Regions from separate parts of the Bacillus sp. KH172YL63 genome, predicted to be linked through region 3. Evidence: riboswitches for the same ligand, from Rfam matches in the RefSeq annotation. Region 3 holds a riboswitch; each other region holds the start of a gene.
What was found. Region 3 has a riboswitch for cyclic di-GMP ahead of KH172YL63_RS20500 (anti-repressor SinI family protein). Riboswitches for the same ligand answer to the same signal wherever they lie in the genome.

Region 1: it holds a riboswitch for cyclic di-GMP, as region 3 does, so the genes downstream of both, KH172YL63_RS19235 (hypothetical protein) here and KH172YL63_RS20500 (anti-repressor SinI family protein) in region 3, are expected to answer to the same signal.
Region 2: it holds a riboswitch for cyclic di-GMP, as region 3 does, so the genes downstream of both, KH172YL63_RS19830 (histidine kinase N-terminal domain-containing protein) here and KH172YL63_RS20500 (anti-repressor SinI family protein) in region 3, are expected to answer to the same signal.
Region 4: it holds a riboswitch for cyclic di-GMP, as region 3 does, so the genes downstream of both, KH172YL63_RS03730 (methyl-accepting chemotaxis protein) here and KH172YL63_RS20500 (anti-repressor SinI family protein) in region 3, are expected to answer to the same signal.

Annotation. Positions count from the first base shown of each region.
Region 1 is NZ_AP022842.1:3,757,398-3,765,144, reverse strand. Features, by position in the region: gene cccB (cytochrome c551) at 1-248, shown strand, start outside; gene ftsE (cell division ATP-binding protein FtsE) at 804-1,490, shown strand; gene ftsX (permease-like cell division protein FtsX) at 1,480-2,364, shown strand; gene KH172YL63_RS19245 (murein hydrolase activator EnvC family protein) at 2,404-3,741, shown strand; partial or broken gene ltrA (group II intron reverse transcriptase/maturase) at 4,333-5,594, shown strand; cyclic di-GMP riboswitch class I at 5,757-5,849, shown strand; gene KH172YL63_RS19235 (hypothetical protein) at 5,970-6,209, shown strand; gene KH172YL63_RS19230 (hypothetical protein) at 6,338-6,955, shown strand; gene KH172YL63_RS19225 (redoxin domain-containing protein) at 6,948-7,529, shown strand; gene KH172YL63_RS19220 (DUF302 domain-containing protein) at 7,608-7,747, shown strand, end outside.
Region 2 is NZ_AP022842.1:3,904,373-3,912,119, forward strand. Features, by position in the region: gene KH172YL63_RS19825 (putative bifunctional diguanylate cyclase/phosphodiesterase) at 1-1,847, shown strand, start outside; gene KH172YL63_RS19830 (histidine kinase N-terminal domain-containing protein) at 2,098-3,222, opposite strand; cyclic di-GMP riboswitch class I at 3,606-3,692, opposite strand; gene KH172YL63_RS19835 (putative bifunctional diguanylate cyclase/phosphodiesterase) at 4,107-6,506, opposite strand; gene KH172YL63_RS19840 (hypothetical protein) at 6,519-6,917, opposite strand; gene KH172YL63_RS19845 (beta-ketoacyl synthase N-terminal-like domain-containing protein) at 6,914-7,690, opposite strand.
Region 3 is NZ_AP022842.1:4,038,996-4,046,742, forward strand. Features, by position in the region: gene KH172YL63_RS20475 (DEAD/DEAH box helicase) at 1-1,991, shown strand, start outside; gene KH172YL63_RS20480 (hypothetical protein) at 2,227-2,400, opposite strand; gene KH172YL63_RS20485 (single-stranded DNA-binding protein) at 2,427-2,804, opposite strand; gene KH172YL63_RS20490 (YwpF-like family protein) at 3,076-3,516, shown strand; gene KH172YL63_RS20495 (helix-turn-helix domain-containing protein) at 3,637-3,939, shown strand; gene KH172YL63_RS20500 (anti-repressor SinI family protein) at 3,982-4,116, opposite strand; cyclic di-GMP riboswitch class I at 4,153-4,287, opposite strand; gene KH172YL63_RS21895 (TFIIB-type zinc finger domain-containing protein) at 4,458-4,652, opposite strand; gene KH172YL63_RS20505 (hypothetical protein) at 4,836-5,099, opposite strand; gene fabZ (3-hydroxyacyl-ACP dehydratase FabZ) at 5,284-5,715, opposite strand; gene KH172YL63_RS20515 (DNA-directed RNA polymerase subunit beta) at 6,044-6,322, opposite strand; gene KH172YL63_RS20520 (flagellar hook-basal body protein) at 6,338-7,180, opposite strand; gene KH172YL63_RS20525 (flagellar hook-basal body protein) at 7,240-7,747, opposite strand, start outside.
Region 4 is NZ_AP022842.1:744,032-751,778, reverse strand. Features, by position in the region: gene KH172YL63_RS03750 (phosphotransferase) at 1-526, opposite strand, end outside; gene KH172YL63_RS03745 (DUF1048 domain-containing protein) at 887-1,228, opposite strand; gene KH172YL63_RS03740 (PadR family transcriptional regulator) at 1,230-1,568, opposite strand; gene KH172YL63_RS03735 (hypothetical protein) at 1,704-1,976, opposite strand; cyclic di-GMP riboswitch class II at 2,147-2,230, shown strand; gene KH172YL63_RS03730 (methyl-accepting chemotaxis protein) at 2,291-3,976, shown strand; gene KH172YL63_RS03725 (hypothetical protein) at 4,063-4,494, opposite strand; gene KH172YL63_RS03720 (hypothetical protein) at 4,541-4,834, opposite strand; gene KH172YL63_RS03715 (hypothetical protein) at 4,955-5,176, opposite strand; gene KH172YL63_RS03710 (ABC transporter ATP-binding protein) at 5,538-6,392, shown strand; gene KH172YL63_RS03705 (ABC-2 transporter permease) at 6,385-7,038, shown strand; gene KH172YL63_RS03700 (GntR family transcriptional regulator) at 7,038-7,403, shown strand; gene KH172YL63_RS03695 (MFS transporter) at 7,447-7,747, opposite strand, start outside.

The sequences.
Region 1 (7,747 bases), 280 kb from region 3:
ACGGTGACAGTACAGAAACAAGCTCTGGCGGAGTGGACCCTGAAAAAATCGTCACCAATAAATGCACCAGCTGCCACGGTGGAAACCTTGAAGGTGGTATGGGGCCGGCCCTGAAAAATATCGGTGCCGAACTGAGCAAAGATCAGATTCTTGAAACCATTCAAAACGGAAAAGGACAGATGCCTCCTGGACTCATCAAAGGGGAAGAAGCGGAAGCCGTGGCTGAATGGTTATCGAATAAAAAATAAGCGTGAAACACGGGAAGAGGGTCTGTAACAGATCTTCTTCTTTTTTTTGTATCCGGAAAACCTTCATGAATAGGGAATGTCGACAAATATAAAAAAACTCAATATCCACAGCCACTTTTCACCCTTCTTTAAGTCTATATTACAAAACGTCCCCCAGTATTTATCCTCCCATCACCACGTAAGAATTATAACCTAGTAACTTAATCAGAATAGCATGGGCAAAGGTTTTACAAGAGAAAATAAGAGAGACCTAATGACTTACCTTTATTACCTGGTAATAGGTCGAATAACCTAAAAAAAGCTCAAATAATAGGTAGAATCGACAGGAAAACAGGTAAAAAATTCACATTTTTTTGATTACTGAAACAAAAATGTAATAATTTTTTTCCTTAAAATCGGAGAAAGTGATGTTATAATTATTTTCGGAAGCGTGATTCGAGTTTTTTCACCATTTTTTGTCTAAAAGTGATGAAGACGACTTTGGTTGCGTACCGAGCTCATATGTCGATAACAGCCAAGAGGGTTACTACATAATACAAATTAGGTGATTTTAATATGATAGAAATGAAAGACGTCTATAAGCAGTACAGCAATGGTGTCATGGCTGCTAATGGTTTGAACGTCCACATTAAGCAAGGCGAGTTTGTGTATGTTGTCGGTCCAAGTGGTGCCGGGAAATCTACATTCATTAAAATGATGTACCGTGAAGAACGCCCTTCAAAAGGTGATATTATCGTGAACGGTATTAATCTGGCAAAAATACGAAACAGCAGGGTTCCATATTTAAGAAGAAACGTTGGGGTTGTATTTCAGGATTTCAAGCTGTTACCATCGCTTACAATCTATGAAAATATCGCCTTTGCACTTGAAGTGATAGAAGAACAGCCTAAGCAAATCAAGAAGAGGGTCATGGAAGTGCTTGATCTTGTAGGATTGAAGCACAAAGCAAGAATGCTTCCAAATGAATTGTCAGGCGGAGAACAGCAGCGGGTATCGATCGCACGTTCCATCGTGAACACGCCGAAGCTTGTGATCGCTGATGAGCCTACAGGGAATCTTGACCCTGAAACGTCCTGGGATATCATGAACATTCTCGAAGATATCAGCAACCGGGGAACGACGGTCATCATGGCCACCCATAACCGGGAAATCGTCAATACAATCAAGCATCGGGTAATCGCCATCGAGAATGGCCGGATTGTCCGGGACGAACAGCGAGGTGATTACGGTTATGAAAGCTAGAACATATAGCCGCCACCTGAGAGAGAGTCTTAAAAGCATCGGACGAAACGGCTGGATGACATTCGCATCCGTCAGTGCCGTCACCGTAACATTGTTGCTTGTCGGTGTGTTTATTGTCCTGATGTTAAACATGAATAAAGTTGCAACAGACATTGAAAGAGACGTTGAAGTGCGGGTATTGCTTGAAATCGGTACGGAAAAGTCTCAAATCGATGCAATTGATAAGAAGATTCACTCCATAAGCGGGGTCGAATCGGTTGAATATTCTTCCAAAGAGCAAGAACTTCAAAATCTTGTGAAGGATCTTGGAGATGACTTCAGACTATTTGAACAGGATAACCCGTTATACGATGTGTTCATCGTGAAAGCGGAAAATCCCCGGGAAACTGGTAAAATAGCTCGGGAAATTAATCAGTATGAAGGTGTCAATGAAGCCTTGTACGGTGAAGCGAAGATTGAAAAATTATTCAATGTGCTGGAAATGAGTCGAAACGTTGGACTTGTGTTGATCATCGGTCTATTGTTTACCGCTATGTTCCTCATCTCGAATACAATCAAAATCACCATTGTCGCGAGAAGAAGGGAAATCGAGATAATGAAACTCGTAGGTGCAACCAACTGGTTTGTACGCTGGCCATTCATATTAGAAGGATTATGGCTCGGAATTTTAGGTTCTATTATCCCGATCGCTCTTGTCACAACAGGTTACTACTATGCTTATGAATTTATTAAACCAAAACTACAAAACCATTTTATTCAGATATTAGATTTTACCCCTTTTATCTATCAAGTAAACGGATTGATTCTATTAATGGGTTGCTTGATCGGGGCTTGGGGAAGCTTTATGTCCGTACGTAAGTTCTTAAAAGTGTAAAATTTGATAGGTTGATAGAAGCTGAAAGGAGCATGCCGCTTGAACAAGAAGTATTTTGTATCATTAACAATCGCAGCAGCATTAACAATCGGAAGTCTACCAACGTTAGCTACAACTGCTAACGCTAACTCCTCTGTAGAGGACTTGAAGAAACAGCAGGACAACATCTCTTCTAAGAAAGAAGAAATCAACGGCAAGATTGATGAGAAGAAAGCAGAGATTAATCAAAATATCACTAAACAAAAAGATATTCAGGCACAGATTGCGGAGATCAGTACCAAACTAAAAGATACTGAAACTAAAATCACTGAAAAAACAAAAGAAATCGATGAGACGACTGAAAAAATCAACAAACTTAAAGAAGAGATCGAAGTTCTGAAGAAGAAAATCGCAGAGCGCAATGAGCTTCTTAAAGAGCGTGCACGTGCAATCCAGGAAAAAGGCGGCTCAGCAAACTACCTGGATGTACTTCTTGGTGCGGACAGCTTCGGAGATTTTATCAACCGTGTAACAGCAGTGAACACAATCGTCAGTGCAGATAAAAAGATCATGGACGAGCAGAAACGTGATCAAGCTGAATTAGAGAAGAAGCAAGCAGAAGTTGAAAAAGAACTTGCAGACCTTCAAGCTTCCAAAGCGAATCTTGAGTCACTGAAAAAAGACCTGGACAGTCAAAAAGCGAAAAAAGCTGACCTGTTCAAGCAGCTCGAAGCACAACAAGCTACACTGAAAGTAGAAAAAGCAGACCTTGAAAAAGAATCTGAAGAGCTTTCTAAAATGGAGCACCAGCTTGAAGGTGAAATCCAGGCTGAACAGGCACGTCTAGCCGAGCTTGCCCGTAAACGGGAAATCGAACGCAAGCGCCAGGCTGAAGCAGAAGCTGCAAAACGTGCGGCATCCCAGCAACAGGCGACAGGCGGTTCATCTTCATCTCCAGCGGCGTCAGCTCCAGCAGCACCTGTTAGCGCCGGTGCATGGACATCTCCAGCTTCAGGAACGGTTACAACCAACTTCGGCTGGGATACGCTGAACGGCAAGCAACGCTTCCACTATGGGATGGATATCGCAGCACGGGGCAGTGTGCCGATCTCTGCAGCGGCAGATGGTTATGTTATTAAAAGCCAGTACAGTTCAAGCTACGGAAACGTCGTATACATCACTCACTCTATCAATGGTAAAATGTTCACCACTGTATATGCCCACATGTCTTCTTCTTTAGTCGGACAGGGACAAGCAGTGAACAAAGGTGATCAAATCGGTTATATGGGGAATACAGGCTACTCATTCGGACAGCATTTACACTTTGAGCTTCATGCAGGCCCTTGGAATGCATCCCATTCAAACGCTGTAAACCCACGTCAATACATCAACTTCTAACATCGAACCCCCGCTTTGAACAGCGGGGGTTTTTTATTGTGCGCCCGGCATGGGTGTGATCTATAGGGTGAGAGTCCCGAGCCGTGAAGACAGTTGTAGCGGTTAGCTTAACGCAAGGGTGTCCGGGGTGACCTGGAATCTGAAGGAAGCGGGCGGCAAACCTCCGGTCCGAGGAACACGAATCTCATATAAGGCTTGTTGCACTGGATGAGTCTGCAATACAAGATGAAGTCCGAACTGTCGAAGGTGCAGAAAGTAAATGAGGCGGATAGATGGAGGGAAAGATTACACTCTTACCCGGGGAGATCTGGCGGATACGCCTTGAACACTTGGTAACCGGAGAAGCGATTCTCCGCTGAACCGCCAGAAGTCAGCCGAGGTCATAGTACCGGCTTTTCTCGAGGAAGCCGGGAAGGACTGAACAATCAAGAGAGTGTCACGACCTGGCTCATGGTAACTGAGAGACTCACAGACAATCTGAAAAGAGCTGTCCATTTAGAGGTAACGGTGAATTCCGTGAGGGCTGGTGGAAGTGTGAGGCAGGGCCATCGAAAGAGGAAACGTGACACACGAAGGAAAGGAATATCAGTGATGTTGATGAATATGATTCTGTCTAAACCGAATATGCTTGAAGCACTGAAACGTGTAGAACGTAATAAGGGAAGCCATGGCGTGGATGATATGCCCGTACAAAACCTGCGATCGCATATCATGCGCGAATGGCAGTCGATTCGCAAGAATCTCCTTGGGGGAACCTACAAGCCGGGCCCGGTACGTCGAATCGAAATCCCGAAACCAGACGGCGGCGTCCGGTTGTTAGGCATCCCAACGGTGACAGACCGTATGATTCAACAATCAATTGCCCAGATACTCTCCGGGATATACGAGCCGACCTTCTCTGATCATAGTTATGGGTTCCGACCAAATCGGAGTGCCCATGACGCCGTTAGAAAAGCGAAGATGTATATCCGGGAAGGATATCGCTGGGTTATCGATATAGATTTAGAGAAATTCTTTGACAGAGTGAATCATGATAAGCTCATGGGTCTTCTGGCGAAGAAAGTAAAGGACAAAGCACTTCTGAAACTGATTCGTTCTTACCTCAATGCAGGAATTATGATAGAAGGTGTAAAGGTGAAAAGTGAGGAAGGTACGCCACAGGGCGGACCTCTCAGTCCATTGCTTTCTAACATCATTTTGAATGAACTGGACCAGGAATTAGAGAAACGGGGCTACGCTTTATACGGTACGCAGATGATTGTAATATCTTTGTCCGTTCGCCAAAAGCCGGTAACCGGGTGATGACTTCAGTGACAACGTTTCTTGAGAAGAAACTTAAACTGAAGGTAAACCGAAAGAAATCTGCGGTGGACCGACCTTGGAGAAGAACGTTCCTTGGCTTTAGTTTTACATCAAATCGCAAACCAAAAGTCAGAGTGGCCTCCAAAAGTATAAAACGGTTAAAACAGAAAATCCGCTCTCTAACTTCCAGATCTTCAGGATGGTCGATGGAGGTTCGAATCAGAAAGCTGAACCAATATTTAATGGGATGGATCGGCTATTTTCAGCTGGCTGATACACACAGCTTCCTAAAATACCTGGATGCATGGATCAGAAGAAGATTGCGAATGTGTCTGTGGAAGCAGTGGAAACTGCCGAAAACTAAAGTCCGTAACCTCATTGCGCTCGGCGTTCCAAAATGGAAGGCGTATGAATGGGGAAATACCCGGAAGGGATATTGGAGGATCGCACAAAGTCCAATACTACACAGAACCCTTGGCAATTCCTTTTGGAATCGCCAAGGGCTCCTAAGTCTTATCGATAGGTATGAAAGTCTTCGTCAATCATCTTGATTGAACCGCCGTATACCGATTGGTACGTACGGTGGTGTGAGAGGTCGGGGATTAATCATCCCCTCCTACTCGATTCCCTGTTTTTTCCGGAACACCGGAATGCTTTGACCTGTTTTCATCTCCTGTTTTTTCTAGTATAATGACAATTATATTCATGCAACATTTCGATAAAGGCAAACTAATTGAAAGATTAGGACGCAAAGCCACGGGTCTTCTATCCTGTTCCAATAAGATAATGATCGCCGGGTTACCGAAAAAATGGACGCGATGACTACTGACTCGAATGTTATTAGCATCATGTAACCTGCCTATAGGTAGGTTATTTTTGTCTTGATATTCGAAATAGTATGATTTGAATCTGTATGAAGGATGATGATGTTGGAAGCACGAGAGATAAAAAGGAAATTAAGAAGTTTTTGCAGAAGAAACCGGACCGCATTGAAGTATACCCAAATAGGGGAATGCAGTGCAGAGGATATCAGTGACCTGTTGATTGAGCGGCTGGGGGTAGACGAGTTGAGAAGGATTCTGGCGGATATTGAAATCATCAGCCGCAGGAATGGAGATACAGTGAAATATTTCATGCTGATCTTGAAAGGAATCAAGGCTGCATAAAAGCTTTAAACCGGATGCCCTCAAGCATTCGGTTTTATTTGTATGGTAAGCCTCTCCGCTTGATTAATCCTTTGAAATTTCAGATAATCATACATAATGGGGTATATAGAAAGAATCGAGGAATCATCATGACAGAAAACTGGTATACGATAGGATCCTTTACTTTCCCCAGTTCCTGGGGCGCTATGCTGGCATCCTTTTTCCTGACATTCCTGTTACTCCACTTCTGGAATCGGAAGGCGAGCGACTGGTATTCCACGGGGATCATCTTATTTATTCTCGTTTGGAAGCTGAGTGTAATCATAGTCGATTTTCAAACCGTCATCAAACATCCGCTGACCCTGATCTATTTCCATGGGGGTACAGTTGGATATTGGTCTGGGTTGCTTGCTGCAGGCGGCTATCTCCTTTTAAAACGGGTCGATCAAATTTCGGTGACCATCCTTGTCTGGTTGATCACAGTCTTATTCTTTGAGCTTGTTTTTCATCTTTTGGAGAAGGAATACCTCATCGGATCAATTCAATTTGTTTTCAATGGCGCGTTGCTTTTATATGTTAAGGGAAAAGTAAGGGGGGCAAAAGGGAATGTATGGTCAGGACAGCTACTGATTGTTTTTACTCTACTGCAGATCCTTTTTCATTCTATTAACGGTGCCTTTGAGTTGACGACGGCCGACTGGACCTACCTTGTTGCAGCAGCATACTTCACCTTTCTTTTATTTGTAAGGAGGAAACAAAGTGAATAAACGGAATTTCGCATTGGCGGTGGTCGCGATTCTGATCGGGATCTTTCTGGTGAACTTCTTTCAAGATCAGCAGGAAAAAAAGGCAAAGGAAGAAGCCGCTCAATTAGCCAATGAATCGATGGATCTCTCGGATGCGGAGCAGGGTCTTGCAAAAGGGGACAAGGCACCGGCATTGGCGCTTGAGACCCTTGACGGGGAAAGTGTGAGACTCTCCGATTATCAGGGTAAGAAGGTGATCCTGAACTTCTGGGCGACGTGGTGTCCGCCCTGCAAGGCAGAAATGCCACATATGCAAAAATACTACGAAAAAAAGGCAGAATCGGAAAATGTCGAAATCCTTGCCGTCAACTTGACTTCCATGGATGAAGGCCAAAAAGCGGTGCAGCAGTTCGTTGATGGCTACGGCCTCACCTTCCCGATCTTGATGGATGAAACAGGCGATGCAGGTGAATTGTACAGGGCCTTCACCATCCCAACCACCTACATGATCGACACCAATGGGACCATCCAGCACAAAATCGTCGGCCCCATGAACGAAGACATGATGGAGAAAATGGTCAAAGGAATGGAATAACCGGAGGGACGGACCTCCCAAAAAGTAGTTTGATCCGATACTCTCTGAGGTATAAAAATGACAGGAGGAGATGTTTTTATGTTTCATTATACAAAGGAAGTCTCAATGAGCGTAAAGGAAGCAGTCGAGAAAGTGGAAGCGGCACTGAAAGAGGAAAGCTTTGGTGTACTGTGGCATCTTGATCTGGCACAAAAACTTGATGACAAAGGATTGGACTT
Region 2 (7,747 bases), 130 kb from region 3:
TCGCCTATTTGACAGTCTATTCCCTTCTCTCGCCTGATAAATATGGGGAAGGACTATCCCTCCTGGAACATTATCATCTCATTCCTTTTATTATTGAAATGGCGATATTACTGATACTCTGGTTCATTCCGGACCATCTGGCGAATTCCTTACATAAGAAACAACTGAAACAAATCTACCAAAAAGAACAGGAATATAAATCGCTATACGAAAATAATCTGTCAGCCATCTTCACTTATAATCGAGAAGGCATCATTGTTGAAGCAAATGAACGGGCCGCGACTATGACTGGTTACCCATTAGAGAAAATCATCGGGAAAGAATTCCTTACATATATGATGGAAAAAAATCTTGGTCAAATTAAAACTGCCTTCCTTCGTTCTTTGCGGGGAGAAGCCATGACATTTGAACTGGACTTCCCCCACCGGGAGGGGCATATTCTTTATATTCAGGTCATCGTCGTCCCAATTCATCTTGACGGGGAAGTGACTGGCGCTCACGTTCTCGCCACAGATATTACAGAAGCTACAAAGGATAAAAAGAAAATCCAGTTCCTCGCCTATCATGATGAATTGACCGGATTGCCGAACAGGCGGTATTTCAATGAAGCATTTGAAACAAAAGTCAAAGAGGGCCATGATCAGATGGCGATCCTCCTTCTGGACCTTAACCGCTTTAAGATTGTCAATGATACATTGGGCCATGGATATGGAGACGAACTGATTTCCAAATTCGGAAAGAGATGCAAAGACGCATTAGGAGAAAAAGGACTCATTGCACGGATGAGCGGGGATGAATTTATTGTACTGCTTCCTTCCATTCAAGGACGGAGTGAGATTCATAAAGTGGTGAAGGCGATCCATAAGAGTCTGCAAACTCCCTTTACGATCGGCGGTCATGACATTATGACCTCGACATCCATCGGGATTTCCCTATACCCTCATGATGGGAAAGATCTTTCCACGTTACTGAAAAAAGCAGATATCGCCATGTACACAACGAAAAAAAGCGCAGGAGCGTATCAGCTTCTCTTTTCCGACCAGCTTGAAGAGAAAGGGATCAATCCAATCGAACTCGAGGAAAACCTGCGAAAAGCACTGATTAATGATGAGTTTGAGCTTTACTATCAGCCTCAGTTCTCATTGCAGACAAATCGGGTTGTCGGGGTGGAGGCTTTAATCAGATGGAATCACCCTGTCAAAGGGTTGATTTCACCAGACGATTTCATCCCCCTGGCTGAAGAAACAGGACTGATCATCCCCCTCGGCCGTTGGATTTTAAACAGAGCCTGTGAACAATTTAAAGTGTGGGAAAAGGGTGGACATGAATTTAAGATTTCAATCAATGTGTCATCACGGCAGTTCCACGATGCGACGTTCGTAGAGATGGTGAGGGAATTATTGTTTACGCATGACATCCCCCCATCTTTCATAGAGTTGGAGCTGACGGAAAGTACCGCCATGCACCATGTGGAAGAGGCAATGGCGAAAATGAACGCACTTCGGGAAATCGGAGTTTCAATCGCGATCGACGACTTCGGAATCGAATACAGTTCGTTAAGCTATCTGCAGAAATTCTCAATTCAGACGTTGAAGATCGATCGCAGCTTCATCATGGATCTCGATGAAAATGAATCCAATAAAGCGATTGTCTCTGCGATTCATGCCATGGCTAAACATCTGAAACTAGCGATCGTGGCAGAAGGGGTAGAAACAGAGACACAATTGAACTGGCTCAAGAATCTTGAATGCGAATATGGACAGGGTTATTACTTTAGCCGGCCGTTGCCTGCTGATGGGGTGACTGATTATATCAATAAGAGTATTGGAGTGAGTAATTGTAATTGAGGACATTTTAAAACACCGTCTGGACAAAGCCCAGACGGTGTTTTTAAAATGTATCCTCCAACAGGAAAACAAATGTCTTTATAACTAGATGAAACTCTTTTCTTTAGATAAATTATTTAATGTTGTATGGAATGCCCTTTGAAATTTGAAATTTGATAAAGTTTATTCTTTTCAACTCATAATCAGGCAAACTTCCCCTTCAATTTTCTACCATAGTTTTCTTTAATCGCTTATCAAAGTGGAGGCTTCTCTACTCAACAACCAAATTGGACTTTACAGGAATCCGAATGATAAAAGTTGTGTTTTCATCATTCGATTTGCATTGAATATCCCCACTATGCTTTTCAATCAATTTTTTACAAATATAAAGACCAATGCCTGTACCAAGATCCTTTGTAGTAAAGAAAGGTTCAAAAATAGCTTCCATACTTTCTACCTTAATTCGTGGTCCATTATTCGAAATTTCCAAATTGGTCTTTCCTTCCCTCACATCACATGTTACCTTGATATACCTCGGTCCATCTATTTCTTGAAGAGCATCAATCGAATTCATGATCAGATTTAGGAAGACTTGCCTTAACTCATCACCATTCCCCATTAATCTGATATTTGTTTCGCACTTAAAATCAATTAAAACATCTCCATCTAGAAGACTTGGATATAAGAATTCAATCGTCTCTTCCAAAAGATCAGAAAGAAAGATTTCTTCTTGAACACTTTCTATCAAGTCCTTCCTTGATACATGAAGGAATTGTGAAATCCGGTAATTCAATTGCTCCAGCTCATGTTGCATAATATCAAGATAGGGTAGGTTAGGATAATCATTTTGCAAAAGCTTTGTAAAGCCAATAATTGACGTCAGTGGATTCCTGAATTCGTGAACGAAGCTTGAACTCATCTGACCAAGGATTGTCAGGCGCTCTTTATGGGTTTGATCTATATAATGTTCTTTTTCTTGGAGTTGTTGTTCCTTTATTTCCGTATATTTACGAACGGCTAAATAAGAGAAGCGGTCAAATAATGTATTAATCTCTTCAATGATAGGCTGTAAATCCCTAAGTTCGATCCCTGAATGATTAACCCAATTAATGATAATGCTCTTCCCTATATTTACGTTATATACAAACTCACTTATGTTAACGTTGGCTTTCACCCGTTCTAGAGCTGTCTTATGAGCAAGTAAAGTAATTTCCTCCTCACTAAGTGGTTCCTCTATCGCACGCTTAACTAAGTGAAACATGTTCATTCCATTATTTAACACTTCTTCTTTATACACATCTTGATCTGAAATCACGATATTCTTGCGCCAGTTTTGTAAAAACTCATCTGAGTGATCATCCAGGTATTTAATGAGCTTGATGGAAGCACTAGTCATCGAATGGTCGTCCCTTCATTCCGTCTATGTTTTTAATCGTCGTTGATTCCATCATAACAGAAAATATGTGCGGACGGTTATTTCCATATTATACCTGTACTTTTCTTTTCATAACTTCCTACTATAAAATTGAATACTCGACCACTGACTTAAGCCTAAAAATTAAAACCTCCATTTCACTCTTAGAAGATTCAACGAGAACAGGGAATATTTATATTATAAAAAGACAGTTTTTATTTAACCAGGAACGAGTGAGGGGGGGTTTTTTAAAATGGTAAGAGAGATTTATCTCTTTAGACCATTCATAAACGGGAGGTCGTCTGAAAGATGAAGTATGGAAGAAGTGAAGCTTTAGTATATAGAAAATATATAACAAATGCGTACACGGTAACTGGCTGGCATCGTCTGGCACATTGAAAGCCCCTATAGCTTTGCGTCCCTATTTTTCAATAGGTTTGCCTTTATCGTACGCACATTAGTAGTATTTCAAATACATGTTTTAAAAGATTCGTTTTCTGGGATTTTGAAAAACTTTCATAAATACAGTATTATCTTCACATTTGAAAATCTTTATTCCTATAAACTTTAGGGGTGTCCATATTTCCTTCATATAATATAACGGCATTAAGAAACCTCCCTCCCAATGAATCATTATACCCATATTCATTACTTATATTTACATTATATAATAATTATCAGAATAATCTATCATATACAGGTATATAATTGTCGACAATTTTCTCAATAAAGAACACCTTACGACATTCCTGTCGTGTTCCCAAATAAAAATAAACAGCCGATGATGTTATCCAAGTCATCACAGGCTGTTTACCTTATTATGCATACGTTTATGATCGTAATCTCAAGAAGGGCTATTCTCTCCTTCAATTAGGCTTCAAGTAGGTTCCCTCAAATTCCTCCGGGGACACCGGGCGACCAATGGCATACCCTTGAGCTTTATCACAGTGATTCCTTTTCAGGAAACCAAACTCTTCCTGGCTCTCTACTCCTTCTGCTGTTACGTGTAAATGAAGATGCTTCGCCATTGAAATCGTACTTTTCACTATCGCTTGATGATCTTCGTTCGCCATGATGCCATTTATGAAAGAACGGTCGATTTTTAGCGTATCAAGGGGATATTTCTTTAAATAACTCAGGGAAGAATAGCCTGTCCCATAGTCGTCCATTGATAAACTGACTCCCAGTTGCTTTAATCGTTCAAGCTTTGAGATGATCAATTCCTGATCACACATGGCAATGCTTTCCGTCACTTCCAGGTCAATCATCTCTGGGTTCACTCCATGTGTCCGGATACTGTCCTCCAGTTTCACGATAAGCTCCTTGTCCAGAAGCTGCCTCATCGAGAGATTCACACCAAGCTTCAGCGCACGGTACCCTTCACTTTTCCAACTTTTTGATTGAGCAAGCGCAGTATTCAGCACCCATTCTCCAATCGGGATAATCAGGCCTGTTTCTTCAGCGATCGGGATGAATTCTGCAGGGGAAACGTGACCCAATGATTGATTTTCCCAGCGGATCAGTGCTTCCATCCCGCAAATCATTTCGGTCATCACATCTGCTATCGGCTGGTAGACCAGATAAAATTCATCTCTTTCAAGAGCGGTCCGTAATTCTTTCTCAATCATCATTTTCCTGAAGGTCTGTTGATTCATTTCGTTTGTGAAAAGTTGAAAGTCGTTCTTTTCCCTGTCTTTCACATAATACATGGCCGCATCGGCGTTTTTCATCAAGGTTGTGGCATCTTCCCCGTCATCAGGGTACATGCTGATCCCAATGCTCGGGGTGATATAAAATTCCTGCCCATTAATGAGAAACTCTCCAGTGAACTGATCAAGGAGTAATTGAGCAGTCTCGACTGCCTTCTCCCTTGAACAATCCGGGAACAGTAACGTGAATTCATCCCCGCCCTGCCTGTACACCTTTGATTTGGAGAATGATTGGGATTCCAGGAATCTTTCTAACCGCCTGGATACTTCTATTAACAGAAGATCACCTACATCATGTCCGAGAGTGTCATTAATATATTTGAAACGATCCAAATCGATGAGCATGATGGCGGCACTCCTCTTATGTGGATGCACCTTCAATATCTCATTTACATCTTCATTAAACAGCCTCCGGTTCGGTAATCCTGTCAGCACATCATGATTCGCTTGATGAATCAACTCATCCTCATATCGTTTTCTTTCAGTGATGTCAGTCGACACGCCGAGTAAAATGGTGGAATCCTCATGGGGCATCGGGATTTTTGTCGTTTGAAGCCAGCGGACGTTACCTTCATAATCCTGAAACCTTTCTTCAGGTATTTCAATCCCTTTTCCATTTTCTAAAATCATTTTGTCATCACGGGGCGTGTCCATCACGTTTTCTGGATCACCATGGATCTCAAGGTCTGTTTTCCCTATGATGTCTTCTTTCGGTAAACCGCAAAGCTCCGCATAAGACCGATTCACTAATGAATAGCGTCCTTCTTGATCCTTTGCATAAATGTACGATGGATTCAGGTCAATCACCGTCTTCAGGAATTGGCGCTGTTGATCCAGCCGTCTATTCATATCCCTTACTATACCCACATGCATACGGTTCGAGAGGATTAAGATGGAAACGGCAAATACAAGGACGGATATGGCACTTGGCATCAGCCCCGTTTCCGGAAACATATTGAATAGACCAATCCCGTAGCCAATTGCGGTAGATAAGATGAAGTGGAATAAAAAGGAGCGCAACACTACATTATGAATATGAACAGATATCATGAATGATAAAATCATACTTACTGGGAATAAGCATAAATTCGCATGGAAAACCCACGATAAATCACCGTACAGGGGATAATAATATCCGTAGCTTCCTTCTGGATTGACAAGGACGAGCCGGTCAATCCCGTATTCACTCCAGCCTACAAAATAGACGATCAATCCCCATATATAAAATGAAAGGACACTGGTTTTATTCATAATGTAGCGCCATCTGCTTCTCCCGGAACTTTGGAATTGTTCATGATAAATCGTATACGCCACATAAAACAGCGTAGGAGACAGCAGAATCGACCCAATCCGGAAAAGCCTGAATAGAAAATCAATCAAATCTATGGATAGTATCCCATGCGCGAACAAAATAGCGACATCCATCTGCCACAGTGAGGCCAATAATAAGAAAAGAAATAAGACTTTGGAAAGCTTACTTTTCTTGAACATGAATAATACAGTGATCCCAATACTGAATGGAATAAGGGCGACTAATAGTGAAAAAAGAAAAAACATGATGTTCCCCCCTTATTTGGTGACAATTGCACAGGCATTATTTCCACTGTTGCCGTGGGCGGTGATGCTGACAGACCTGACTGGTTGATATATCGGTTCGCACACGATCGGCAAATCTTCAAATCCTTTTTTTCCCGTTTTGATTGTCGGGGGAATGAATCCATATTCTATCGATATGAAAGCCGAAATCATTTGAATCACACCCATTGAGGCAAAGGTGTGCCCGATCATTCCCTTGATGGAAGTCAACGGGACATCTTTCGTGAACAATTGTCTATGTATATTCCCTTCGATGCGGTCATTGTTCTTTAGCCCCAAGGCCTGACTGTTTGCATAACAAGGAATTGTACTACCTATCGTTTCTTTATAAACCGATAGCATGTCCTCTCCTGAATCATCCGTCTCCATCATCGGTTTTCCTTCATTTCTTGTTCCTCATTTTGAATTCTACCATAAATCGTTTTCCCAGCCTGTACAGCGGTGCGCTCCCTTTCCATTACCAAGATGCCCGCTCCTTCTGAGAGCACAAACCCTCGATGCTCATCTGAAAAAGGGACACCCGTCTGATGGGGTTCGACATTCGACCTGATGCTTCTTGTTTTCGTAAATCCATTTATGCTCCACTGGCCGAGGGGAGCATCGGTTCCGCCGACAATGCATGCGTCCACCTGACCTGATTCCAACATCATTTTCCCCAGCAATACGGCATCGAGACCTGCTGTACAGCCAGTCATAATGGTATAGGCGGGACCTTTCGTACCGATATGCTGTGCCACAGCCGCTGAGAGCGTGTGTGTATCAACAAGGGAAATGCCGTGTATCGGGTACTTTTTCAAGTCGAGGGCAACAGATGAATAGTGCTCGATTTCAAGAATCGCTCCTGCTGATGTTCCCATAATGATTGCGACACGGTGTGACGGACAAACAAGATCTGCCATCAAAACGGCATCATCCGCAGCGGCCATTGCAAGCCTTGCCGACCGGGGATAGTGCACATAATTCCTTCCTTTGATCGATTCAAAGTCGTCCCCGACCACCCCTGCAATGATATTCGTCCGATTCTTACCTCTTCCTTCAAGAAGCGAATGGGTGCATATCCCCTTCTCTAACACTCTATAAAACTCTTCCTTGCTCATCGCACCTGGAGCTTTGATCCCATAACCTGTTACAACTATGCTGTCCAATGACATCATCCTAAAAAAGTAGTAAAAACCAACTTACCATCACTCTATAATCTTTAT
Region 3 (7,747 bases):
GCTCTCTGCGGACGTCCCTCGGTGAACACGATGCTTGGGATTTCTTGTCGGTCCTCAGTGAAAAGCTGATCGACCTGGATATCGAGATCCTGCTGCCGTCCTGGTGGGAAGCGATGAAGGATGCCCAGGTGCTCGTGAAGGCGAAGCTGAAGAATACCGATACGAGCTACCGGCCCTCTTTTGTGGGCTTGAACGCCATGCTTGATTTTGACTGGCGCCTTTCCATGAACGGCGTCGACCTGAACGAGGATGATTTCAATCAGCTCGTCAACGACCAGCGCCGTCTGGTGAAGATCCGCGGACAGTGGATGAAGCTCGACCCGGCCATGATTCGCCGGATCCAGCAGATGATGACCAAAGCGAAGCAGGAAGGCATTTCGATCCAGGATATGCTCGAGCAGGAGCTTGTCCCACGGGATTCCGACGAATCTAACGTAGAAGAAGATGACGAAGGGCATGACCCTTTCAAATATGCCAAAATCCAGCTGGAACTGAACCGTTCCATGAAAAAGATGATTCACCAGCTGACGAATGTTTCATCGATCCCGTTGACGGACACACCCGCTGATTTTCAAGGTGAGCTCAGACCGTATCAGCAGCTTGGCATGAGCTGGATGCTCTTTTTACGTAAGTTCAATTTTGGCGCCTGCCTGGCGGATGACATGGGACTCGGGAAAACGGTGCAGCTTATCACGTATTTACAGCATGTGAAGGAAACCGAGAAACCGGAGGCACCATCGTTGATCGTTGCCCCGACATCCGTTCTCGGAAACTGGCAGCGTGAATTGGAAAAATTCGCACCGAACTTGAAGGTTCATCTTCATTACGGGCCGACCCGGGCGAAGGGTGCGGATTTTGCCGGCGTGATCAAAGGCGTCGATGTGATCCTCACTTCTTACGGATTGTCCCATATCGATTATGACGAACTGTCAGAAGTCGAGTGGACCTCGATCTCACTAGATGAGGCGCAAAACATCAAGAATGCCAACACGAAGCAGTCACGGGCGATCCGCAAGCTGACTGGAAAGCATCATATTGCCTTGACCGGAACCCCGATGGAAAACAGGCTGTCAGAGCTGTGGTCGATCTTTGACTTCCTGAATCACGGCTATCTTGGCGGATTTACCCAATATCAGAAAAACTATATTGCACCGATCGAGAAGGATGAATCGGAGGAAAAAGTGAAAGAGCTGCAGGCGAAAATCAAACCGTTCCTGCTGCGCCGGACAAAGAAAGATCCGGAAGTCGAACTGAACCTCCCTGAAAAACTCGAGCAGAAGGAATATTGCCATCTGACTGCCGAGCAGGCTGCCCTGTATGAACAGCTCGTGAAAGACACGCTCGCACAAATCGAGACGGTGAGCGGGTTCGAACGGAAAGGCCTCATCCTGCAGATGCTGAATCAGCTCAAGCAGCTCTGCAACCACCCGGCTCTTTACTTAAAAGAACCGGATCCAAAGTCGATTCTGTCCCGCTCTGAAAAAATGCAGAAGCTCAAGGACATCGTCGAGACCGCCTTGGAATCCGGGGAAGCGTGCCTCATTTTCACCCAGTATATCTCGATGGGAGAAATGATCCAGGACGTGATGAAAAAAGAATTCGATATCAAGGTACCATTCCTGAACGGAAGCATGGCAAAAGGTAAACGGGATGAACTCGTGGATAAATTCCAAAAAGGCGAGTTCCCTGTATTCCTCCTGTCACTGAAAGCAGGCGGCACCGGATTGAACCTGACCGCTGCCAACCACGTCGTCCACTACGACCGCTGGTGGAACCCGGCCGTTGAAAATCAGGCAACAGACCGTGCCTACCGGATCGGACAAAAACGCTTTGTCCATGTCCACAAGCTCGTTTCCTCAGGAACACTGGAAGAAAAAATCGATGCCATGCTGACGAAAAAGCAGGCACTGAACGACGAAATCATCCGCAGCGATCAGTGGGTGACCGAATTGTCGGATCAGGATCTGGAGTCGTTATTGGTGTTGGAATAGATGATAAAGCCTCTTTCCTTAGCGGGAAGGGGCTTTTTCTCGTCATAAAAAAACACCAGCCTCCCTCAGGAAACCGGCTCAATCATGAAGACATGCAGGGGAACGACTCACTTTGCTTACATCACACATTTATTTCTAATGAGGAAATACAGAGGAAACATACGGTGAACCATTGGAATTTGAGACAGAACTTATAGGTTGGATGATGCGTCTGGAAATTCTAGGTGGGGCTTTTTCAGGATGAGGTTTTCAGCACCGGATTCCGGTACTCGTAGCCTTGTTCAAGGGCAGTCACGCGCTGGGATAAGTAGAAATTTTCGACGTTCAATCTAGCGACTTTTTTGATGAGATCTTCTGTCAATCTCTCCATCCGGTCAATTCGTTCTTCAAGGTCTTGCAGTTTCGCCACGGGTCTCTCTCCTTTATGAAACAATATTAGAACGGTAATTCGATCGGCTCTTTCTTCGTCGTTTCCGGTGCTGAGGTTGATGCAGGCTTGTTGTCGAGGAACCGGACATTTTCAGCGATGACTTCGGTTATATACGTTCGCTTTCCTTGGTCATTGTCATAATAACGGGTTTGGATGCGCCCGGTTACACCGACGATGGAACCTTTCCGGCAGTACCTTTCCGTATTTTCAGCGGCACGGTCCCAAATCGTACAGAGGACAAAGTCCGTATCCACCTGGCCTTTTTGATTCTTGTAAGGCCTGTTAACGGCGACCGTTACACTGAGTACAGATTTTCCTTCCGTCGTTTTTCTTGCTTCCGGGTCTTTGGTCAGCCTCCCCACCAGGGTCACTTGATTGATCAATGTGTTGTGTTCCCTCCTTTCTCTAAAGTTGCTCTCATCATACCTCTCACCCCCATTTATTGTAAAATCATGAATTTCCGAAATTCGAGGCAAAAATGCGTTGAATTTGCCAAATTCGCCTAGGTGAATTTCACCACTTTTCATCAAAAATTGGCCTCAAAACACAAAATTGCATGTTTCGACGATTTTTTTTCATCGCTCAATGTGTTAGGGAAACATTTATGGCTGTGATATAATTTGATAAAAACCTTTAAATGGGAGTTGTTCGTTCATGAAAACCTTTAAAGTGATTTCACTGCAGGTCGTGGAAAATGATGAACTTCATGACTTTGACATTGTGGACGGTCTGATCATCAACAAGGAAGATCGACAGGGTACGTGGCTTGTCGAAACATATTTATCAAATGAACACATCCGGTTCTTTCAAAAGGCAGAGCAAAGTAAAGAGGACTTGGAAATCCAAGTCGTCATCTCCCATAAAGCCAATGATCCTGCCGCTTTCATGACGTCGATCCGTTGCATCAAGGAAATGGATGACCATATCAGCATCATGTTTGAAGGAAAATTGAAGAAACAGCGGAACGAATATGCCGAAATCCTTCTCGACGACCTTGTACAAAAGGGGTATGCAGGGGACGAATTGATTCGCGAGTTCCGGGAGAAAATGATCTCCAAACCAAGGATTCCCGCATCGGCAAAACCTAGGTTATAGTATGTAAAATTCTTCTAGAGCAGATGAATGGGGTTTGATATAATGAGGATAATCAGGTTATTTTCTTCATTTATCAGGGAAATAACCTCTATAAAGAACCTTTGAGGCAGGTGTGCTCATTTGATTGGAGAGAGAGTAAAGAAGTATCGTAACCAAAAGAAAATGTCTATGAATGAGCTTTCTGAAAAAGCAGGCATTGCCAAATCATATATCAGCTCTATTGAACGGAATCTCCAAAAAAACCCGTCGATTCAGTTTTTAGAGAAAGTATCCGCGGCTCTCGGGATTGGCGTAGACGCCCTATTATATGATGAACCGGAAAATCAAAACATAGATGGAGACTGGTTAAAAATTGCTGAGGAAGCCATGGACTCTGGTATCACAAAGCAGCAGTTCCGTGAATTCATCGAAGCCAATAAGTGAAATAAAGAAAGACTTGCGAATCGTCGCAAGTCTTTCTTTATCTTATAACACTTTATGCTCGATGCCGGAATCACAGGGATGATTTTGCAAATATTCCCTGATTTGCTCTTTACTGATGCCCGCCTCTATCGCTTCTTTAATCAACTCCACCCATTCAAGATCCACATCTCTATTCACCAATGTGATTACCTCCTAAAATACAATCAATGTATTCCAGGCAACCCAGCCGTCATAGTATTAATATTCCTGGTCATGGGTGAATGTGGCGAGACTCTGGTTAATTACTATTAATACGGTAGACCTGTGATTTTGCGTCCCCACCTTTCAATGGGTTTGCCTTTAGCTGATACTTGATCATTACCCTATTTCTTACCACCATAATACCATTCTCACTGATAGATTTTAAGAAATATCCTTCATCAATTTGATGTGTTTTATTACATTAATTGACAAAAATCTGAAATCATCCACTTTTATGAATAGAAATTCACGAAAACAATTGAAGAACTTGTCGAAGATTATAGATATCTTTTCTGCTGCTTTTGGTAGGCTTCCAGCTTTTTTCTGAGAGGATACAGATTTTGAGGTTTTAAGGTCGAGCGATACAATGGAGAAGCCGTTAGTTGATTTCCGCAGGAAGGGCATACCCATTCCCCTGATTCAGAGCTGCTGAAGGAAGATCTGGAACAACGGGTACATATTTTTTTATACATTTCCTCACCTCATTTTTGATATATGGAATGATCAATTTATCTGAGATGGTTTTCTTGTATGTAACGGGATTGTTCATTATTGCGAACTCTTACTTTAACTTTACCCTATGTAATATAAATTTGGAATAGTTTTCTGAAAATTCATTAAAAAAAGAGGCGACCTTAAGTCACCCCCTTCATTTACTATTCGTCTTTATGATCCTCATCCTGCACATCAATATCATCTTCTATGATATCTTCTTCAGGCGTATTATTATCCTTCGTGGCATCTTTATCGCCTTCCACGTTTTTGTCCTCAGACTCTGGATAATTCTCTTCGTTCATGTCCCCATCCTCTTCCATTGGTGCTTCATCTTCCGGAGGAGGCTCCTGGTCGGCATTACATCCTACTAAAAGCATTGCGGCAAACACTGATCCGCCGAGAATCGATAATAATTTTTTGCTCATGATGGTGACTCCTTTCTCAAGTGGAATAAGACCGTTGCGTTGGTCTTTTGTTAGCTTTCCCATAAAATGATTTTAGTTGCACGGTGAGGAAGAATTTTCACAGGGAAAGAATTGGTTTCACTTGAGGGGAGGTATAAAAAAAAGGATTGGCATGTATTGAAACACGCCAATCCCGTTATACGGTCTACTGTTTATCTCCAAGGGCAAACATCATTTCAAGCTCGCAAGCGACTTCGCCGTCAACTGTCGCGACACCTTTTCCTTTACCGATCGGCCCTTTAAAGCGGATCATTTCCACCTCAAGCCTCAGCTGATCCCCAGGCTTCACCTGACGCTTGAATCGGCATTTATCGATGCCTGTAAAGAATGCCAGACGTCCACGATTGTCTTCCACCTTCAGCATCGCAACAGCCCCAACCTGCGCCAGCGCTTCCACGATCAGTACGCCAGGCATCACCGGGTAATCAGGGAAGTGACCATTAAAGAACTCCTCATTCGCAGTCACATTCTTGATCCCAACTGCCTTCTTGCCTTCCTCCACCTCTAAAATCCGGTCCACCAACAAAAACGGATAACGATGGGGAATGATCTCTTTAATCTCATTAATATCAAGCATCAAAATTCCTCCTACCAATATGTATGTACACCTTATTGTACAAAAACAGACGTTGGAATAGCAACCGGAGAAAGACCTGGTGGGGTTCTTTGGGGACGGACCTCGAAAACCGCACCCTTATTCATAAAAAACCCTTGTTTATCAAGCTTCTCTCCTACTCAACAGCAGTAAATCCCAGGTCCGTCCCCAAACTCTCCGCCACAACTCCGCCACAACAAAAAGAAGGACGGACCTCCAAATCCATCCCCCTCCCACCAGAAACCCCATACTACCAGGAATCCCAGCGAAAAAAGCTGAATATTTGGAGGTCCGTCCCTCTCAATACAATTTATTTCTTAGTTACGATGTCAAAGATGTGCTGCCAGGTTTCTGCTTTGAAGACGTCGGCTGCCTGGCCGTTGCCGATGACTGCGAAGCCTGTGACGGCACCCAGTGCGAGGCTTCCTGCAAGAAGAAGGATGAACAGAAGGATCCGGAGCCAGATCGGAAGCATGCGGACACGCACCCAGCGAGATGGTTTGGACTCGTTATTCTGCTTCGCCTTTTTTTCTGCTTTCACTGATTCTCTTGTCGCTTTTCCTTCTTGTAGCAGCTCTTTTTCACTCATAGCGTTTAACTCCTTTTAGCGTATCCCGTTTACAAGCCCCATCATTTGATCAGCAAGTGTGATCGAGCGGGCTTGAAATTGATATGATCGTTGCACGTTCAGCATGTCGGTCATTTCTTTGCTAATATCTACATTCGAGCCTTCAAGTGAGCTCTGCACCATTGAAATGTCAGACCGGGCTCCCCCGATGACGTTGGTCACCACTTCATCCTCCGTTACGCCGAGTGCATCCAGGTTGTCTGCAAACCCTAACAGATTACCTCCGAACTGCTCAAGGAATTGTGGTTTTTCAACAGTGATGATGCCCAGATTGAATTGTTGCTCTCCTCCACCTGATCCCGTTACCGTCAGCACACCACCTTCTCCTAATGAGAATGAAGATGAGTCTTCAGGGAAAGTGATGAAGTTATCATTTTCATCCAGGATCGGCAAGCCGCTTGCGTTGAGGAGCATCGCTTCACCATTCCCGGTTGGATTGGCATAGAATGCTCCGTCACGTGTAAAGCGAACAGCACTCGTTTTATCATCCTGAGCAAGCACTTTAAAGAACTGCCTGTCATTCGTGATGGCAAAATCAAGCTGGCGTCCGGTTGCTTTCAGCGAGCCCTGATTCAAAATCAGTTGAGATTGAGAAAGCTTGGCACCATTTCCTTCCCTTACGCCAAGGGGAGTGAGCCTGCCTGCTTCAAACTTGTCCACACGCTGGTTTTTCACCTGCTGCACGAGGAGATCAGTGAATGTTGCATCCCGTCGCTTGTAGCCATTTGTATCAGCGTTCGACAGGTTGTGACCGATCATGTCCATCTGTTTTTGTAATTGGCTTAGTGTGTTGGTTGCTGTAATCATCGTTCGATTCATGACATGTTCTCCCCTATTATAAGGTATTCAGTGGCGAAATTCATTTACAATCTTTACTATCAGTTGACCCTGCCGATTTCGTTGGCCGCTTTTTCCATACTGCGGTCATACGCCTGCAGGACCTTTTGATTCGCTTCAAACGCCCTGTAAGCAGAAAGCATGTCAGTCATCGTCCGGGAAGCATCAACGTTGGACCGTTCCAGGAATCCCTGTCTCGTGGCAAACGAGACATCGCCTTCTTCATTCGCATTTGGAAGAGGAACATTCCCTTCCGTGACAAATAGTCCGTCCCCCTGCTTAACAAGGCGATGAGGGTTGTCCGAAAACCCGATACCCAATGTCGCCACGACGTTCTCTCCGACCGTGATCTGACCCTTTTCCCCAACAGTGAAGGAATCACTGTCCAGCTGGATCCTTTCACCATTCTCATCCAAAACATAGTAACCGCTGTTCGTCGTCAGAAATCCGTTGCCGTTCACAGTCAGATTGCCGTTCCGGGTATACCGTTTAAGTCCGTCCCCACCTTCTACGGTCAGGAAAACAGATCCGCTCGTCCCTGTTTCTTCA
Region 4 (7,747 bases), 960 kb from region 3:
CTGCTTCGTTATGATAATGCCTGCTTAACGGAATGCACGTGTAAAGGGTATAGGCGATATCCCACAGCCTCGGTCCAGGTGCGGCAACGTCGAAATCAATGATCCCCGCCGGTTTCTCATTTTGGTAAATAATATTGTAAACGGCAAAGTCATTATGGCAGATCACTTCCACCGGGTCAGGCGTGTTGTCCATCGGCTGCCAATCATCAGGCACCGGGAAATCACTGACGGCATCGTGGTAAAGGCGCATCATTTTCGCAATTTCTCTTAAAGACTCATCGGACCACATATATTCCTTCAAAGGATAGTTACCACCCTCTCCCTCAATAAAGGATAATATTTCTCTGCCCCGTTCATCAATTCCAAGAAATTTCGGCGCATGATTGTATCCTTTCCTCTCCAAGTGCTTCAGGAGCTGATGGATATTCCCACTCTCAGGTTTTACTGCACGTCGAACGGTGTCTCTCAAACGATAGACGCTTGAAACATTTCCCCCTGACAACTTTTCTTCCATTTCGTTTTTCATATAAAATCCCCCTAAAATAGGGACATGATGATCCGTCAATCGAGATGATTGTTTTCCCAAAAATAAAAACAGCTACACAGAGGTAACTGCCTGGCAATGGGGAGATCATTGGCCACATCATGTATCCCTTGAATGATTTTAGATAGACAAATAAACGCCTCCTCCAAAAAGGAACGCAACTGCCTTTATCCAGTTACCCAATCATGACAAGTTCCACATGTACCCTATAGATTCCCCTTTCGTTCATCTCTGTTTACATCATAGCAAATAAGATAAACCAGATAAAGGAAAAATTTAACTAATAAGTATCACTTACTACTGATGCAAAAAAAATTTCTGCCAGTGTGAAATGCTCCTGCTCTACTCCCCCCGATCAATCGTAGAATTCAACTTCTTACGATACTGATCCTTCCATGTTTCGGAGTCCTTCACAAGCTCATCACAAAAAGCCGCAACATCCTTTCCCGTCAGGTCAGTCACTTTCTTTCCTTCGGCCGCACCTTCTTCGAACAAATCAAGAATGCCGTTAAAGATACGGCTGGTTTCTTTCCAGTCAACAGGGCCGCCAGCAGTCCACATATACTTTTGGATCGCGTTGTAAGCGTGAAGATACTCACTCGGAAGATTCTTCGAACGGGCCTCCATTTCCCTCCATTCCCGCTTATCAGCAAAACTTCCGATTACTTTTTCAATAAACTTCATCTTAATCTCTCCTTTTCATTTCCATCGTTTTGATTTCATTCATTTTGCTTGTGAGGAAATCCCACTTTCTCCAAAAGGACTGGAGCTTCTCCCTGCCAGCTTCGTTCAGTGTGTAAAACTTCCTCGGCGGTCCGACTGTCGATCGCTTCTTTTCGATTTCAACCAGATTGTTTTTCTCTAGGCGCATTGTGATGGTGTAAACTGTGCCTTCCACCACATCGGTAAAACCCAGCTCTCTCAGCTGCTGGGTGATTTCATAGCCATACGTTTCTCCCCGGCTGATGATTTCAAGCACACACCCCTCGAGAACCCCTTTGAGTAATTCTGTATTATTCTCCAATTGTTCACCCCCGTGAGCTCATTGATATCATCGTACTTAGTATCACTCACTACCAGTATATAGTATAACAAAGTACTTAGTCAAGAAGGGATCTTTTTGATAAAAAAATCCTGTTCCATAAAGCAACAGGATTCTTCAAGTGCGTTTTCTTTTTTTAAATAAATTAAGTTCTCCATGTTCACGTTCAATGAACGGCAAAAGCAGACGGATGACATAATGGCAGGGCTCCCCGCCTCTCCTTTTAATGATGGACATATCCTGCAGGATGTGATTGAGCTGAAGACCGGTTACTTTGTCTGTCACCATTTTGGCCAACTCTTCGGCCGGTAATTCCAAGTATAGTCTCGAACGTATTTCCCCCTGACATTCTTCAAGTATATTAGACAGTTCCAATTGCTGATCATTCATCCAGAAATCATTTCCCCTTAAGAAATATTTAAAAAATCTCCTAACAGTATGCTATTTTCTCCATTATAAGTGGTCTTATGAACAAGAAATGGCCTGTTCATACTTTAGTCATAAATATTTTATAAAAAGCATCAAACTTTGTCTAATTTTGTCGATAAATTTATTGAAATAGAATAATTGGATGCGATGAACGATTATCTGTAAATGGGCGCTTGGATAATCCGGAGCAAGTAGCGCAACCGGCTGATTGAACTGTATTGTTTAATTGGCCTTTTTTCGTTCCACCAATCCCACAGGAGAAAGGAAGATGACAGTTGAAGATCAGGACAAAATTATTAAGCATTATCTCTATTTTAGTCAGTGCGCTACTTTTAATTGGAGTGGCATCGATTTTTATCATTACAACGACGATTAATAAAAACGAAGTGTTAAAAGATAAAATGGCTTTTGAAAATGATATTAAGGATATTCAATTTAAGCTTGCCGGCATATCCAATGACGAGCGGGGATTTCTTATCACAGGAGATCCGAAATTCATTGAGTCAATCAATGAGAAAGCAGAGAACATTTTCTCCGACCTTGATGAAATCAAATCCATCATCCATACACAAAGCTACAGTAAAAATGTAGAAGATATTAAAGAGAATGTGACCAAGTATATGGCTTTGAACCAGGAGGTTATATCACTGGCCGCCTCGAGCCCAGACCAGGCCCAGTCCCTTCACTTCGGGGAAGAAAGGTCAGTAAGAAAGGATGTTTTAGATCCTTCCGTCAATGAACTGGTAGACCTTTTAGATAATGACGTGAACCGTTTAAAGGATGAAATCCATCAGTACGGTGTAGTGAGTGAATGGATTATTGGTGCTGTCACCATCCTATCCGTCACTCTTGGAATCTGGTTAAGCATCCTCCTGTTACGTTCAATTCTTCTTCCGCTTAAAAGCTTAAACAAACAGCTTGAAGAAATTGCTCAAGGAGAAGGGGATTTAACAAAAGAAATCGTGGTAAAAAGTAAAAATGAATTCGGACAGCTCGCTCTTTCGTTCAACGCTTTCCTCCACTCCCTTGCGAAGATCATTAAGCAAATCAGCAGTTCTTCGGAGCAGGTTGCAGCATCATCAGAGCAATTATCGGCTACCGCAGAGCAATCTAAATCTACAACAGAACAGATGTCACTTGCGATGGGAGAAATCGCAGTGACGAACTCAAATCAGCAAAGCATGACAGAGAAGAGTTCTGAATCCATCACTGAAATTTTAGAAAGCCTTTCAAGTGTCGCAGTGAATACAAGCAGCATCGCAGAAAAGTCATCTTTCTTGGGTGAAAAGGCTGAAATCGGTTCAGCATCCATGAATAATATGTCTGATCAGATGAGCATCATCCATCGTTCTGTCCAGGAAGCAGGCACAGGATTACAGGCACTCGTAACAAGTACAACAGAGATCAGTAATATTTCCACTCTCATCACCGACATATCAGAACAAACCAATCTATTGGCGCTGAACGCAGCCATTGAAGCGGCGCGTGCCGGTGAGCACGGAAAAGGCTTTGCCGTTGTGGCAGAAGAAGTCCGCAAACTTGCAGATGAAACCAATAAGTCAGCTGGTCATATAAAAGTGTTGGTCTCGTCAATCCAAGAAGAATCAAAAGGCACAGAAACCAATATCAACACTGTACAGGAAAATGTAGTATCCGGAATAAATCTTGCGGATGTAACATCCACTCAATTCAGTGAAATCTTGAACATTGTGGAACAAGTCACAACCCAAATCCAGGAAGTGGCTGCCGCCTCTCAGCAATTGACGGCAAGTGCCGAAGTCATTCAGCATACGATTGTCAATCTAGCGACCGGTGCAAAGGAAACATCAGCAAGCACCGAAGAAATGGCCGGAGCCTCCCAGGAACAATTGGGTGCCATGGAGGAAATATCAAACGCAGCTTCCTCTCTTTCTCACTTAGCTGAAGAATTACAGGTCATTGTAAATCGATTCAAATATTAACACTAAAAAACATGACGGGGTTTGATGATCCTGTCATGTTTTTTCTTATTAATATTCATCAGAATCTCCCCCCTCATTTTTAGGTTCTATTTAAACCAAATCTTCCAATCCCCAACCCCATCAATATCAATCATTTTCAAATCTTCCGTGTCAGATGCAGCACTGGTGATATACCCTGCTTCATACCCGTCTTCTTCATTAACAATGACGGTTTGCCTATCACCATTCCCTTCAATCGGTCCATTCATTTGGACAATGCCTTGTGCAGTCCATCGCCCATCTTCCCGGTGAACATCAGCAATCCAGATGTCCTTTTCATTCATTGCCCCTCTGAAAACAAACAGCACGAGATCATCATTCACTTTATATGTTCCGTACACAGTCATGTTTCTTTCTTCATTTCCAATCTTCTTTAACGCTTCCTCCGGGGAAGGTGAACCTTCAGGGTCATCGCTTCCATTACATGCCGACAGTAAAAATACTAAAGATAACATAAGAACAATCATGTTTAACTTCACTTTCTCACCTCCTTTTCCCGCGATTCAGGATGTATAAAACGGAATGCTAATGAAAGGGCTCCAGCCAAACCGGATAATCAAACTGCCCATCAGAGATTGGAAAGAACCGGCCGAATACCCCAATATGAGTGATGCCGTACTCTCCATATGCAATCGGGGTGTAGGCGGAAAACATATAAAAGTTCACATGCTCAACTTGAAACTCTGTCGGCTTGTCTTCCCCTGCTGATTGTTTCATGTATTGATGATATTCTGTTGGGGATGGATTGGTCAGGAACGCCATTCCCCCTACGAAAAGTGGTATGAAGATAAGCAGCACTATTTTTATTCTTCTCTTCAAACGGAAATCTCCCTTCCCGGCTTACTTGTAAAAGACGCCAAGCACCATTTCCCCCAGATAATAACCAACTGATAGCGCGATGAAACCGGCACAAATGTTCTTTCAGCACATGCTTCAATTCTACCCCCTCTCTTCTAAATAGGTTTTGTATGCTTGTTGTACCTTATCTTCTTTAGGCAGCTGGTGCGATATTCTTTTATGTATGTCATTGAGCAAGTACAGCCCTCTAAACAGGCAGCCTGCGATGATTCCAAAAGCGATGATCCCTCCAATTAAGGGGCCCATCATACATAATATGAAGCCTAAACCAATACTAAGCACAATTGAAAGTAATAAATACATCTCATTCCTCCTTACATGCTATCCCCTCGAAAGCAAGAACAACATGATTGCGATAGTCAAATAGAAAATTACCTTATCCCCCTTGGGTCTTTCTGTCTCAATTAATAGATACAAAGAAAATGCTATTAACAGTGCCTCTAAGAGATTTAATATCATGCTCCATTACCTTCCTCTATTAAAAATAAACCCTCATCCTACCAATTATTTCAAACCTGCGAATATTTAACAATCCCAAGTTGGCAATCCCAGCTCCCCCTCCAATGAAATATCAGATAAATCCCAAAAGCCGGTTGACATTTTCTTCGCCTCGAGAGTATAGTGTGTATATACGATATACACAATTTAAAGGAGGGGTTTTCATATGTTGGCTTTGGATGTGAAAAATCTGAATAAGAAATATGAGCGATTCCAGTTAAAGGATGTTTCCTTTCAATTAGAAAAAGGATATATCATGGGGTTTATCGGCGCGAATGGTGCCGGGAAGACAACAACCATTAAATCGATCCTGAACATGGTCCATATAGACAGCGGGGAAATCAGTGTGCTGGGCAAGAAGTTCATGGAGAATGAGCTCGAATTAAAACAAGTCATCGGGTATGCATTTGGGGGGATCGATTTTTATACGCGGCACAAGATCAAACAGGTCACGAATGTAGTGAAGGCGTTTTATGAGCATTGGGAGGAAGAGACCTACTACAATTATTTAAAAAGGTTCAAGCTCGATGAGAATAAGAAGATCAATGAATTATCGGCAGGGATGAAGGTGAAATACAATCTGGCCCTCGCGTTATCACACGGCTCGAAGCTGCTTATCCTTGATGAACCGACAAGTGGATTAGATCCGGTCGCACGGGACAATTTATTGGACCTGTTTCAGGAGCTGGTGCATGACGGTGAAATCAGTATCCTGTTCTCGACCCATATCACCTCCGATTTAGAAAAATGTGCCGACTTTATTACCTTTATTAATAATGGCCAGATCATCAATAGTGCGGAGAAAGATGAATTCATTGACAACTATCGATTGTTGAATGGAGATGAAAGTCAGCTCGAACTGGTGAAAGATCATTTGATTTCCTACAAAACCAATTCCTTTGGCTTCACAGGCTTGATTCACACGGAAGATTTTGATCCATCCACCGATATCAAGTCTGCCCGTCCAAATCTCGAAGAAATTATGATTTACTTTTCAAAAAGGGAGTATATGTATGTATAACTTACTGATGAAAGACTTGAAACTTGGCGTAAGTCCTATATTTTATGTATTACCCATATTGACGGGTGCTTTGATGCTCATACCAGGCTGGCTATACTTCATCGTCATCCTCTACTTCTGCTGGATTACGATTCCAAATATGTTTTCCACCTATAAAGCACAGAATGATTTAATCTTTTCATTCATGCTGCCTGTCACGAGGAAAGACTATGTAAAGGCAAAGATAGCCGTCATTGTGATCCTCGAATTATTGCATGTCATCATTGCAGTCATCTTCGGGATCATCACTACCCATCTTTATCCTGACTTAACCTACCTGTTCTTTGCACCAACGATAGGCTTCTGGGGTCTTTGCTTTGTGATGCTTGCCATCTTCAACTTCATTTTCATCTCAATGTACTTCAAGACAGCCTATAAATACGGTGCCCCGTCAATCGTTGCGATTACAGCTGCAATGTTATTTGCCGGAGGTGCAGAATGGCTTGGAATAAAAAATGCTGCGCTGTTTGACCTCTTCAAAGGCAGCGGCGCCGATCAAATGGGGATTCACCTATCCATCCTGTTCGCAGGAATTGCGCTGTTTGCTGTTTGTACCATAGCTGCTTATCATATCGCCATCAAGCAGTTTAAGAAATTGGACATCTGATGAATATCGCCATTTCTAATACGTCTGATAAACCGATCTATCAGCAGCTTTTTGAGCAAATCAGCGCACAAATCCTTAAAGGTGAAATCGAAAAAGGCTATAACCTGCCACCCATTCGGCAAGCATCTAAAGAACTGCGTGTCAGCATCATCACGATCAAGAAAGCGTGGGAAGAACTGGAACGGTGCGGGTTGATTTATACCGTAACCGGTAAGGGATGCTTTGTCGTCGATCTTTCCCCTGAAGAAATCCTTCAAAAACGAAACGACATGATCGTCAAGCAAATGGTCGAGGATACTTCTTACTACAAGTCTTTTGGGCTTACGTTGGAAGAAGTTATTGAACTTTTGAAGAAGGTGTATTGAATATGAAAATCCCACCTCGCAACTAGGTGGGATTTTTCATATTTTAATGTGAGGCCGTACTATTCAACCCTGTTTCTTCTTCAAAAAATTCCCCACTCCCAGGCGTAAAGACCAGCTTAATCTGAAAAATACTGAGCGCCAGCATAAGTGTAGAGGCAGCAATGATGCTAACCCTTACAGGAATGATTTCCCCGGTGAAACCAATCAATAAAATAAAGAGGATTTGAAGGATGCTTTGAAAGATTCCGTATATACTGGAAATCCTCCCCATCATCTGAACTGGTACGTTATTTTGATAAAAAGTCATAAATCCTGTTCCGGAAAAAGAGTTAAAGAATCCAAGT